3 regions of the Planococcus sp. RAB007_Raresut genome follow, and region 3 is predicted to be linked to each of the others. Evidence: riboswitches for the same ligand, from Rfam matches in the RefSeq annotation. Region 3 holds a riboswitch; each other region holds the start of a gene.
What was found. A riboswitch is a leader RNA that binds a small molecule or an ion and turns the genes downstream of it on or off. The one in region 3 is predicted to bind thiamine pyrophosphate.
Positions count from the first base shown of each region.

Region 1 (4,285 bases), on a different contig from region 3:
GTCGCAGAAAGAAGGCATAGCTGAACAATTGGAAATCTTGAATAGAATTTTGGAAAATGAAGCTGAAAAAGCCGGTGCGATTTTTGTTTCAGTCGATGAGGCGTTCGGAGAAAATGCGACATCGAAAGTTCCGAATCCGGGGGATGTCCACCCGAATTTAGAAGGTTACCAAGCAATGGCCAATGAATTTTTGGCTGAATACCGAAATGGCTGGACGATAGAAAATAGGGAGCTGCCTCCGCTGAATCCTGTAAGCTTTGAAGAAATTCTGCAGGGGCAGGAGGAGCAGGCGGATGAAAGTCTTCAGCCGGATGCCGAAGAAGAGGCATCAACGGAAATCGATGTCGAACAGCCAGCGGAAGATGATCAATCGGCGCAACTGCTTCCAAGTCTCCAATCGGATTATTTAGCTATAAGAACAATCTTGCCAATTATATAAGATAGCAAAAATCCCGCTTCCAAATTGATGGAAGCGGGATTTTTATTATCGTTTTGTCTGTTTTGTTTTATACTGGCTGGTATTTGTTTGTGCGTTGCCTTTGGCTTTCTTTTTATTCATGAATTTACGGATAACCGGATAAGCTATAGGACCGTATTTAATTGCGGTTCTCAATAATCTTCCTACTGCCATATTTATCGCTCCATTCGTTTTATAGATACTATTTAAATGCCCTTTTTAGGGCATCCTTAAACATGGCGCTTAACTTAAGGCATGGGACACAAGAATATCTTTGTACTCATGGACACTTGAGATTTCAACGTATTCAGCGTTGCCGTGCCAGTCATCGCCAGTCGGACCAAACTCGATCGCCCCTTCGCCACCGTTGACCGCGGCATAATAGCGAGTATCGGCAGCGCCGTGCTGACCGAAAAGCACAGGTTCATTGCCTGTATTGCTGCGTATGCTTTCCTGCAACGTCTGAATATAAGGGTTTTCAGCTGTCGTTGTCAGTGCAGGTGTAGTGGAAGAACTGGACTTGTAGTCAAAGTCGATATTAAGTGTCTCGCCGAGTTCCACCATTTGCCGCGTTATTTCTTTAGGGTCCTGACCCGGCATAAAACGGATATCATAGGACATTTCACAAAGCTCCGGAACCATATTATAGCGCTTGCCGGCATTGATGATGGCAAGATTGACGGAAGGCTGCTCATAATACTCAGTCGACTCCTTGCGGAAAGGAAGTTCAGTCATCGCCATATGATATTTCATCGCCTGTTCGATGGCATTAATGCCTTCCCATGGACGGCTGCCGTGTGCTGGCTTTCCTTTGAAAACCATATCCATGTGCAAGATGCCTTTTGACTGCAGCCCGACTTTCAATCCTGTCGGCTCACCGCAAATGACAAAATTGCCGCTGTGCCCTTGGGAGACCAGCCATTCAGAAGTGTTATGCCCGCCAATTTCTTCATCTGTGACGATATGGAGATGGACTTCACGATTTAATTTTTCAGCATCAAGTTCGATGAATGCCTGCATCATGGCGGCTACGCCAGCCTTCATATCCGCGGAACCGCGGCCATACAAGCGGCCAAGCTCCTCCATCGGTGTAAACTGTTCTTCATGGCCGGGGACAACATCGACGTGTCCGTTCCATACCAATTTTTCTGAGCCTTGGCCTTTTTGGGCAGTGAGCATCAAATATCCTTTATTGTCATGGACTTCGACCTTTTCACCATGTTCTTCAAGCCAGCGGGCGCAAAAAAGAAGAGCGTCATTGGCGCCTTCTTTAGTATCGCTTTTGATTTTGATTAAATCCTTCAATAATTCGATCATATAAGCACAGCAGCAATTTCTGCTGCCTTCACCGCCTTTCTGCAACATTTACTTTCTCAATACCCTAATGTGTCCAGATGAAACGAACTTGCATCCCATCTTTATGTCCGTTACAATACAGGTGTTACGAAAATAACTGTATACACCACAAGGGGAGCTTTTGCTGAGAGTGAACGGAACCGTTCTTACCCTTTGAACCTGTAAGTTAATACTTGCGCAGGGATGTGGATGGAAACCTGCCCTTATGCGGCGTCAGGGTCTATCCTGGCGCCGCTTTTCGTATGGTTTTTATTGGCGGCCCTTCTGGTGATGTGCAAACACATGGGAGGAAATCATGAGAAATAAAAAATTATTATTGATGCTCGAAATTGCGATTTTCGGAGCCCTTGGATTTGTCCTGGACTTTATCGCGTTCAGCATGCCTCAAGGTGGATCGGTCAGTCTGGTGATGATTCCGATCATCCTGATGGCGTTCCGCCGTGGAATGGGCGCCGGTATTCTGACCGGTCTCACAGTTGGCCTGCTCCAGCTTGTTACGGGCCGTGTCTATATCGTGCCTCTCTCATTCGGTTTCGCTTTTACACAAGTGACGCTCGATTACTTGGTCGCTTTTGCGAGTGTAGGGGTTGCCGGTATAATGAGATCCGCTTATCTTAAGAATTTACGGAATGGCTCGCGTGGCAAAGCGGTTTCATCGATTGTAGCAGGAGCTTTGATCGGCGCATTTCTGCGCTATATCATCCATGTCATTGTGGGAATCTGGTTCTTCAGTGAATTCGCCACGGGCAATGTTTATATTTACTCGTTTGTGTACAACGCCACTTATATGGTGCCGGCGTTCCTGCTGACAGCATTTGTCTGTTCCATTCTGTTCATAGCAGCTCCAAGATTGATTGATGTGAAAGAATAAAACAAGAAGGCTATCTTATGATAGTCTTCTTTTCTTTGTCCAGACTCCAGCGGCCCCTGTCGCTTTTCTTTTGTGTTATAATTCTTGAATAGAAAAGCTTGAAAGAAGGGTATTTGATGATTGCAACTAATGAAAAAGATATTGAAATGTTAAAAAAAGCAGGACAAATGGTAGCGAAAATCCGTGAGGAGATGAGAGCTGCGACCAAGCCTGGCGTGACTACAAAGGAAATTGATGAGTTGGGCGGACGGTTGTTCGAAGAACTCGGCGGCGTTTCGGGTCCAAAATCCGAATATGATTTTCCAGGATATACTTGCATCAGTGTGAATGAAGAAGTTGCACACGGCATTCCCGGAAAACGTGTTATCAAAGAAGGGGACATCGTCAATATTGATGTATCCGGCTCTTATGAGGGTTATTTTTCCGATACGGGAATTTCTTTTGTAGTAGGAGATGGCCATCCTGAAAAAGAGAAGATATGCGAAGCGGCTGAAAAAGCATTCGAACGGGCGATGACTAAAGTCAAAGCAGGTTCAAAATTAAATCAGATCGGTAAAGCAGTTGAACGGGAAGCGAAAGAGCAAGGCTTGTTCGTCATCAAAAACCTGACAGGCCACGGCATTGGTAAATCACTGCATGAAGCTCCTCAGCATATCCTGAATTATTATGATGCATGGGAAACGACAATCCTTAAAGAAGGAATGGTCCTCGCTGTCGAACCTTTTATCTCACAGAAAGCGGAACATATTATTGAATCTGGCGACGGCTGGACGTTCATTACGCCAGATCAGTCTCTGGTCGCTCAAATTGAACATACAGTCCTGGTGACAAAAGGTGAACCGATTTTATTGACTAAATTAGAAGAATAGAAAAAAGCCTGCATAGCGCAGGCTTTTTTTAATGGAAACCATTTCTCATAAGGCATCATCACTTTTTCTTGATAAGAAGGATTCCTGTAATGATCACCCCGCTCAGGAATAAGGAGGCTGTTGTAACGAGCATTTCATCCAATCCATGTTTGACTGCAATGCCGATGAATGCCCAGACAAATACTAAAGTGAAAGGGATATCGGAGTGATGGAAACGGACATGCAGCGCAAGAGCTGTCGCAACAGTCAGCATGATGACCGCCCATAGCTCGTTGCTAAGGCCCCAGCCTCCCCAATTATAATAAGTCAGTACGTAACTGATATTAGTAATGGTCGCAACACTGATCCAACCCATATTCACTGAAATCGGAAGTCGTTCGGTAAGTTTTCTCTCATTATTATTATATTGAAGATACAGGAGAATAAGAGAACCGAGATAGAGAAGCATCGCTGCTATCGACCAGGCAAAATATTCGTAATGCCAAAGCAGCAGCCAGGTGATGTTTGCTACAGCGCTTAAGATGAAATATAAACTGATGGCTGTCGAAGGAAGTTCTCTCTCTTTCTTATAACGGACCCAGAATCCCACAATCCAGATAGCTAATAGTATGTATATAACTGACCAGATCGAAAAGACATAACCGGCAGGGGTGAACAGAACAGGAAGCCTGTTTGAAATTTCTCCTGTGGTTTGACCGTTGATCGGCAGAATATTGGCTAATGCATTAACTG
Region 1 is NZ_JBXYIF010000008.1:40,652-44,936, forward strand. Features, by position in the region: gene AC2Q9J_RS15990 (SGNH/GDSL hydrolase family protein) at 1-439, shown strand, start outside; gene yxzF (small protein YxzF) at 485-631, opposite strand; gene AC2Q9J_RS16000 (M20 family metallopeptidase) at 701-1,774, opposite strand; TPP riboswitch at 1,915-2,014, shown strand; gene thiT (energy-coupled thiamine transporter ThiT) at 2,109-2,684, shown strand; gene map (type I methionyl aminopeptidase) at 2,801-3,553, shown strand; gene AC2Q9J_RS16015 (TspO-related membrane protein) at 3,612-4,285, opposite strand, start outside.
Region 1: another riboswitch for thiamine pyrophosphate. It lies ahead of thiT (energy-coupled thiamine transporter ThiT); the one in region 3 lies ahead of tenA (thiaminase II).

Region 2 (4,285 bases), on a different contig from region 3:
CCAAAAGAACATCGTCTGATGTATACGGCAAGACAATAAACCCTTCTTTTAATAGTTGTTCTGATGCTTTTAACGTTTCAATTGGATCCGGCAGCAATGTTTTTTGGCAGCCGATTACTTCCACTTTAATCATGTCACAAAGGCCTGATGCCTTAGCCAGTTTTGCAATCCTTACCGCTTCTTCAGCAGTCTTGGCCCCAGCTGTATTTGGTAGTAAGGTATACTTTGAAATATCCAGGTTTTCTAGGAAATTCGGCTGGCTCGCTTCAAATATATTCATTCGTCGGACTGAGAACGTTAGAATCTCTGTACCCGACACATCTACCGCTGCTTTTTGGATCTCAAAGTCTGGATATTTGCCCGTGCCTAATAATAATCTTGATGAGAATTCATGGTTTCCTATCTTCAACATGTTCATCCGCCTCCTACAAAATGGACTAATTCAATTTTATCTTTATCGGAAATCAGAGTTTCTGCATGCTTTTCCTTCTCCAATATTTCAGCGTTTTTTTCAACAATTACTACTTTATTGTTCAACTCAAAATGCTGCAGCAGTTCGGCTATCGTTTTCACTGTATTGGGTACTTCTACTTGATCTCCATTTACCGTCAATATCATTTTCTTCACCTCATTATTGGATTGTTTTCCTGATTGACCGATCTACACGAAAAGGAGATATATCAATTGAAGGAGATTTTCCTTCAATCAAATCAGCCATCACCTCTCCGGTAATCGGAGACAGCAATATCCCATTTCTAAAATGGCCTGTCGCTATAAACAGCCCTTTGTACTCAGGATGTTCACCTAAATAAGGCAAGCCATCTGCCGTTTGCGGACGAATCCCGGTCCACGCTCTTTCCCACTCGCTCTGTGATATGGAAGGCACCAATTTTTTTGCATTCTCCATTAACGAAAAAATCCCCTCTAAAGTGACTTGTTGATTAAATGTATTCGGTACAGAGGTTGCTCCTATAATGATTCTTCCGTCTTTTTTCGGAACAAGATAGCAACCTGGCGTAAAGATTGTACTTGATAATAAGGGAAACTCTGTCCGTACAGAAAAACACTCACCTTTCACAGGATACATTTTGAGCTGTAAGCCTATCTTCATCAACAGCTTCTCGCTCCAAGCCCCTCCTGTTACTACAATGTTGCTGCTCATAAAATCGCCTTCATTCGTAACAACGCCATTGACTTTTCCATTTGCAATATGAAAGGAATGTACTTCTACATATTCTATAATCACGCAGCCAAGTGCTGAGGCAGATTTTAAAAATCCTAAAGCCAACTGCGGAGCTTCTACTTGTCCATCTCTCTCAAGATACATTGCGCCAATTACGTCATTGGACAATGCCGGCTCTCTTCTTCTCGCTTCTTCACCTGTAAGCAACTCGGCAAGTTCCCCGTTCTGTTTATGGATTCCACTGATCCGATGGTGTTCCTGCTGCTCCCGATCAGTTAAGGCAACCCTTAGCATTCCCTTTTTCACAAGTTCAATATCAACACCGCTGATCATATTCAGTTCATCTGCCAAGTCGTTAAACAACGCTCTGCTGGTTCTGGCTAATTGAAAAAGCGGCCCCTCTCCATCCAACTCGGCTTGGGCACCCAGCATCCCGGCTGCCGCTCCAGATGCTTTACTTGCAAGCCGGTCTTTTTCCAGCAATAAAACCTTCATTCCTCTTTTCGCCAAATTAAAAGCTATTGCTCCGCCATTGACTCCGCCACCGATTATAATGGCATCATACGGTTTATTCATTTAAATCTCTCCTTAACCATTGCAAGCGAACTATTATTTAGTTAAATAGGAACGATATTGCAGTACCGCCTGCGAAGGGTTTTCTGCTTCCAATATCCCTGACATTACAGCGACTCCTTGTGCTCCCGCTTCGATAACATCCCTACTATTTGTCGGTTTTATTCCACCAATCGCTATAACTGGGATAGAAATTGATTCAGAAATGAACCTCAACTGTTCTAAGCCTTTGGGAATGAGTCCTGATTTGGATTGAGTTGAATATACATGGCCGAATATTACATAATCAGCACCTTGATGCTCGGCAATTTGAGCTTCTTCAAGGGAATGAACGGAACAGCCAACTGTCAAATCCTCAAATTTTCGTTTTACAATTTCAACAGGCAGCGAATGATAGGCTAAGTGAACTCCTTTCACATTTGAAACACAGGCAACATCCGCCCGGTCATTAATTATTATTTTTGAAAGAGGAACTTTTTTGCTTTTTAAAAGCTCCACCGTCTTATATACTTCTTTTGCTGTTTTCGTTTTTTCACGAAGATGGATGAAATCGATGTCAAAATGAATCCTGCCGATGATATCTGCTAATTGTTCCGGCTCTTGCCTTCCTGTAGAGATAATATGCAACTTTTTAGTTTTCATGTATTTTTTCCTTCACTCCCTTAATGCATAAAAAATACCTGGCAAATAAAAAAACCACTCCAGCGACGGAGTGGTTTCGATCATATTTTAAGAATAGATAAAATACATAGCAACCACTTCCCTACGCTAGTTTCAACTAGATCAGGTTCAAAGGGTCCGGATTGCTCCGTCTCAGTCTCAAAAGACTCCCCTAGTGTTTTTATATTCAGTTTTTTTATGATGCCTAAAAACAGCCTAACATCTCTCCAAATATTTATCTAGTTATTATAGGAAATATGGTAATATATAAGTTAACCAAATTATTTTTTTGGTTAACTTAAAAGGAGAGTGTGACATGACAGAATCAAATGTAAAATTGAGAATGATGATTATTACGGCATTATTTGCGGCAATCATCGGAATCCTGGCGCAGGTAACAATCCCATTGCCGTTAGTTCCCATTACAGGGCAAACACTGGCAATCGGACTGGCCGCAACGATTTTAGGGGCTAAGTACGGAACTTTATCTGTCCTGGTCTACTTGGGGCTGGGGGCAGTTGGAATTCCCGTTTTCGCTCAAATGTCAGGCGGATTAGGCAGCTTATTCGGACCGACTGGCGGCTACCTCTTCGGCTTTATTCCAACTGCTTTTATCATAGGCTATTATCTCGAGAAAACGAGTTACACATTAGCCAATGCCGTAATCGCTAATGTCCTTGGCATGTTTATGGCATTGGCGTTTGGAACAGTCTGGTTGAAGATATTCGCTGATCTTTCATGGACAGGTGCGTTAATGGGTGGATTTGTCCCGTTCATTTTAGTCGGTCTTATTAAAGCCGCGCTGGCTGCGTGGATTGGGATCACAGTAAGAAATCGCTTGAAATCAGCTAATATTTTATATTTGGAAGAGAGAAAGGCTGTTTAAATATAGGCTGGCTGACCATCAACTTACCAATAATAAAAACTGCCGATCTGATTTTAGATCGGCAGTTTTTATTGCTGTAACTATGAATGGTGAACATAAACTCGCTGGAATCTTCGTTTGCATTCACGAGTTTCTTCTATATAAATGTTATCTGTTCAAAAACCACTTTTCTGATTATGCAGTGTTCTGTCTCAGCTGTTTATTTTGCTAAGCTTAAATCCGGCAGTGTTTTAGCCAGGCTCTTATAGAATGGCAATTTTTCAGGGTCTGCATTTCCACCACTGATAATGCAGCCGACCTTTTTTTGGTCAATGGAGATTTTGTTGCATAAAATGGCAGCCAAAGCGGCGGCTCCCGCCCCTTCTGTCAGCATTTTTTCCCTTTCAAGCATAAACATGATCGCATAGGCGATTTCTTCATCAGCCACCGTTACGATATCATCCACATACTTCTCAATGATTGGAAAAGTTACCGCTCCCGGCTCTCTGACTAAAATCCCATCCGCTATCGTGCTGATCGGCAAATATGGTTCCATTTTTTGCCCGGTGAATTTTCGATAGGCAGCAGATGCGCCAGACGCCTGCACACCGATTACCCGAATGGATGGATTGATGGATTTAACAGCGAGAGCAACCCCTGATATCAAACCGCCTCCGCCAACCGGCACAAAGATGATGTCCAATTGGCTGTTTTGCCGAAGCATTTCAAGTGCAATGGTCCCTTGCCCTGCAATTACTTGTTCATCGGCAAATGCATGGACAAACGTGCTGCCGCACCGAATCTTTTCTTCTGCCGCAAATTGATAGGATTCATCATACGTTTCTCCAGCCATTACGATTTCTGCACCGTACTCCTTTGTGGCATTCACTTTCGAAAGCGGAGTGTGCCTCGGCATGTAGATTTTTGACTGGATCCCTTGCAGTGCTGCTGCCAGTGCGACTCCTTGCGCGTGGTTGCCGGCAGAAGCTGCTATAATCCCTTTT
Region 2 is NZ_JBXYIF010000001.1:385,332-389,616, forward strand. Features, by position in the region: gene AC2Q9J_RS01900 (thiazole synthase) at 1-412, opposite strand, end outside; gene thiS (sulfur carrier protein ThiS) at 415-618, opposite strand; gene thiO (glycine oxidase ThiO) at 632-1,759, opposite strand; gene tenI (thiazole tautomerase TenI) at 1,793-2,398, opposite strand; TPP riboswitch at 2,500-2,600, opposite strand; gene AC2Q9J_RS01920 (biotin transporter BioY) at 2,733-3,302, shown strand; gene ilvA (threonine ammonia-lyase) at 3,502-4,285, opposite strand, start outside.
Region 2: another riboswitch for thiamine pyrophosphate. It lies ahead of tenI (thiazole tautomerase TenI); the one in region 3 lies ahead of tenA (thiaminase II).

Region 3 (4,285 bases):
ACCCTGCCTTTTGGCGGGGTGTTTTTTCATGGGCGAAAATGTTGGGGTTTTTCCCTTAACACTTTCTTAAAAGTGTCTGCAAATCAGTGAACGTTCGTAAAGTTATTTGATATGTTTACGAACGTTCTTTTTCTATTTTTTCGTTGTTTTAGAAGCGTTCGTAAACGTGTACTTTTGCGAACGGTTTTATTTCCAGAATTGTCTTTCTATTAATTCTAATTTTAAGTATATTTAAATTAGGAGTTAAGAATCTATCTGTGGCTTATTCAACTAACGTGGCGGAAATCTTTAATAAGGATATTCATCTTTGCGGTAAAGTTTCATAATAAAGGGGGCGCAAAATTGAAGAGGATTATTTTAGTATTTGGTTTATCGCTGGCATCCGTTTTTATCTTAGGTGCGTGCGGTAATGTGGAGAAAGCTCAACATATTGAGGTATACGTTATTGAAATATTGGAAGAAAACGCTGAAGGTTTTTCCGAAATGACGGGTTACAAGAAAGTAAATGCAATTACCAATACAGAAGCAAGTGAAAATCATGTGGAAACAGATATTAAAGCGATTGAAGACTTTTATGATACAGAAGGAAATTATATACGAACGGAAATCATCCATTCAAGATTTGATAAATCTCATATTACCAAAGCCGAAGACAGTGAAGAACGTAAGGAAGAAATTAAGGAACCATCAACAATCCTAATTCCCAATGAAAGTATGGAAAAATTTAAATTATATGATATGACGAAGGAAGAGAAAGAAAAAGTAAAAGAACATGTATTATCTTTTATGGATATGCTATAAGCCATATTTTGCTTCGAGTGTTTTAGCGGAATAAAACATTATTGCTAAATGGAAGTTCAAATTTTTTATTTTATAACAACAATAAACTTTAACGTAGCCAAATTTTACAAATAGAAACAAAGGACTTACTATTCTTCATTGAATCAGTTTACATATCAATACGGTATCGGAAACCGCACAAATAGAAAGTGCATTCTTTCGAACAGTCGATTAGCAGGCTTGTTAAAGGATTTTTAAATTAATTTATAATAAGTTAAATTATTTCTTCTTACTACCTTTAAAATTGCTATCAATTTTTATATTCGGATTTTGCTTTCTTAATTGTGATATAAATTCAATTTTATTTTTGGGTGAAACCCCTATGGTGTTAAATCTTCCATAATTAATTTCTATTTTATCCATAGACAAAGCAGGATCTGTAAAGGGGTTTTTAGTCTCTCTTACACTATGGAGACCATCTATTTCGATTTCCCGCTTAAAAGGACCGTATTGAATTTTAAGAAATTTATCTTGAATTGTATATCCCGTCCTAAACCATATCCACATGAGACAAAAACCAATTGGAAATAAAATAATAATTTTAATCCATTGCTTATCCAGAAAATCTGGAGTCATCCAAACTCCAAAGTCCGGGAAAAAAACTGGAGGAACAATAAAGAGTATTGAACCCACCCAAAGTATAATCGACATCCACACATCTTTTTTCGAAGGAAAATACATTTTATTCACTTCCTTTCACATATTGATAAGAGAATAAATATTCTTTTTCTATTATTTACGATTTGGAAATTAATCAGTTTCGTTAATTTATCATTTTTATTCCATTCAAAAATATATTTGTGATTTTTCTGACTATGTGATAATCTTTGAGGGAACAACTGAAGAACAACTGAAGAACAACTGAATACATGCACCACTGGGGGAGCCGGTTACCGGCTGAGACGAGCAATGCTCGGACCCTTTGAACCTGATCTGGATCATACCAGCGGAGGGAAGTGGGCGAGCGTATGCCGGATTTCTCTATTCCTTTGCGTATATGATTGCCGCTTTCCTTTACTGGAAAGCGGTATTTTATTTTGCCTGAAAGGGGCTGGAGAAGATGAAATTTACACAGGAAGTGCGGCAAGAGTGCGAGGGGTTATGGCAGGCGAGTTTTGATCATCCGTTTGTGAGAGGGATTGCGGACGGCAGTTTGCCGGTGGAGATATTCCGCTATTACGTTATGCAGGACGCTTATTATCTGACGAATTTTGCGAAGATGCAGGCGGTCGGTGCACTCAAAGCGCCGGACCTCGCCACGACGAAAAGCTTTGCGCATCATTCAGAGCAGACGTGCGCGGCGGAAATGGCGCTTCATGAATCATTCATGGGCATGCTCGGGGTAACAGAGGAAGATTGGAAAAAATTTGAACCGTCTCCGAGTGCCTATGCTTATGTGTCGCATATGTACCGCGCGATGGAAGGGGATCTGGCGGATGTGGTCTCGACGATTCTGCCTTGCTACTGGCTTTATTATGAAATCGGGGAGCGCTTGAAAAATGCCGAGCCTGATCATCCGATTTACGACCGGTGGATCGAGACTTATGGTTCGGAGTGGTTCGGGGAATTGGTGCAGGAGCAGATTGAGCGCATGGACCGTTTGGCGGAAGGGCTGTCGGCCGAGCGGCGGCAGGAACTGAAGGACCGCTTCCGTCGCAGCAGCTATTACGAATGGAATTTCTGGCAGCAGGCCTGGACGATGGAGACGTGGGAATTGCCGGCGCAAGTAAAGGAAGGTGTAGGATATGATCAATAAAATCCGCAGCGAAAATCCGATCATCCATTGCATCACGAATCACGTCGTATCGAATTTCCAGGCGAACGGGCTGCTGGCAATCGGCGCTTCGCCGATCATGGGCGAAGCACAAGAAGAAGTGGAGGAACTGGTCGCCATTTCCCGCGCATTGTCATTGAATATTGGAACCTTGAATAAAGACACACTGGAAAGCATGATGCTTGCCGGGAAAAGAGCGAATAAGGAAAAAATCCCGGTTATTCTAGATCCGGTGGGAGCAGGAGCGACCACTTTTCGGAGAGAAGCCGTCCAGAAGATTTTAACGGAAATCGATGTCCAGGTGCTGCGCTGCAATGCGGGTGAACTGGCTGCAATCGGCGGTGTGGAATGGTCGTCTAAAGGCGTCGATGCCGGTTCGGGCAATATCGATCTGGAGGAACTGGCGACCCGAGTAGCTAAAGAATATAGTTTGGTTGTGGCAGTGACAGGCGAGACCGATATCGTGGCCAACGGTTCGCGGGTGGAAAAAATTGCAGGCGGCGACCGGATGATGAGTTCTGTAACCGGCATGGGGTGCCTGCTCAGTGCTGTCACTGCCGCTTTCACGGCAGTGTCATCTGATGATCCAACAGCTGCTGCGATTGAAGCTCTCAAGTTTTACGGTGCGGCCGGTGAAAAGGCAGCAGCCACTTCGGAAGGACCCGGCAGTTTCCGCGACACATTCCTGGATGTTTTATTCGGCATGGAAATTGAAGAAAACAGCTTCGGCTTTGAAAAAGAGGAAGGAGTGGATGTGCTGTGGCAGCGATCAAGCAGGTATTGACGATTGCAGGTTCGGATTCCGGCGGTGGAGCGGGTATCCAGGCGGATATCAAGACATTTCAGGAACTCGGTGTTTTCGGGACATCGGCTATTACAGCGGTAACGGCGCAGAATACATGCGGCGTGTATGGGGTCTATCCCATGCCTGCTGGCGCAGTAAAAGCACAGCTTGATGCAATCGGAGCGGATTTTGCCATTGCGGCCGTGAAAACGGGGATGCTCTTCGACGCTGAAATCATCGCTGAAACGGCGGCGGGAATCGAACGGCACGGCTGGCATAACCTCGTCGTGGATCCGGTGATGATCGCAAAAGGCGGGGCAACGTTGCTGCAGGGAGAAGCGCTCGAGGCGATGCGGACATTATTATTGCCATTGGCAGCGGTCATCACACCGAATATCCCGGAAGCGGAAATGCTGAGCGGCATGGAAATCCATGGTGCAGCAGACCGGAAAAGAGCGGCTGAACAGATTCTCGCTTTTGGCGCGAAAGCAGTCGTCATCAAAGGGGGACATGCTGATAATCCGTTGATTGCGGAAGATTATTGTCTCGATCAAACCGGTGAATCATTTGTATTGCGCTCTGCGCGCATCCATACGCAGCAGACACACGGCACGGGCTGTACATTCTCAGCCGCTTTAACAGCTGAACTGGCTAAAGGGCAAACTTTGCCGGAAGCTTTGGTGACGGCGAAACGGTTTATCCAGTCGGCTCTTACACATCAATTGCATATCGGTGCGGGGCACGGTCCGACAAACCACGCCGCTTTCCGCCAATTTGCAACGGAAGGGGATGTGCAATTTGTTCAATAAACCCTCTGTTTATTTCATCATGGGCACGCAGAATGCTTCAGGAAAAGACCCTTTAAAAGTGTTGGAAGGAGCTTTAAA
Region 3 is NZ_JBXYIF010000002.1:62,837-67,121, forward strand. Features, by position in the region: gene AC2Q9J_RS04160 (hypothetical protein) at 343-801, shown strand; gene AC2Q9J_RS04165 (PH domain-containing protein) at 1,060-1,521, opposite strand; TPP riboswitch at 1,710-1,812, shown strand; gene tenA (thiaminase II) at 1,901-2,596, shown strand; gene thiM (hydroxyethylthiazole kinase) at 2,586-3,398, shown strand; gene thiD (bifunctional hydroxymethylpyrimidine kinase/phosphomethylpyrimidine kinase) at 3,374-4,207, shown strand; gene thiE (thiamine phosphate synthase) at 4,197-4,285, shown strand, end outside.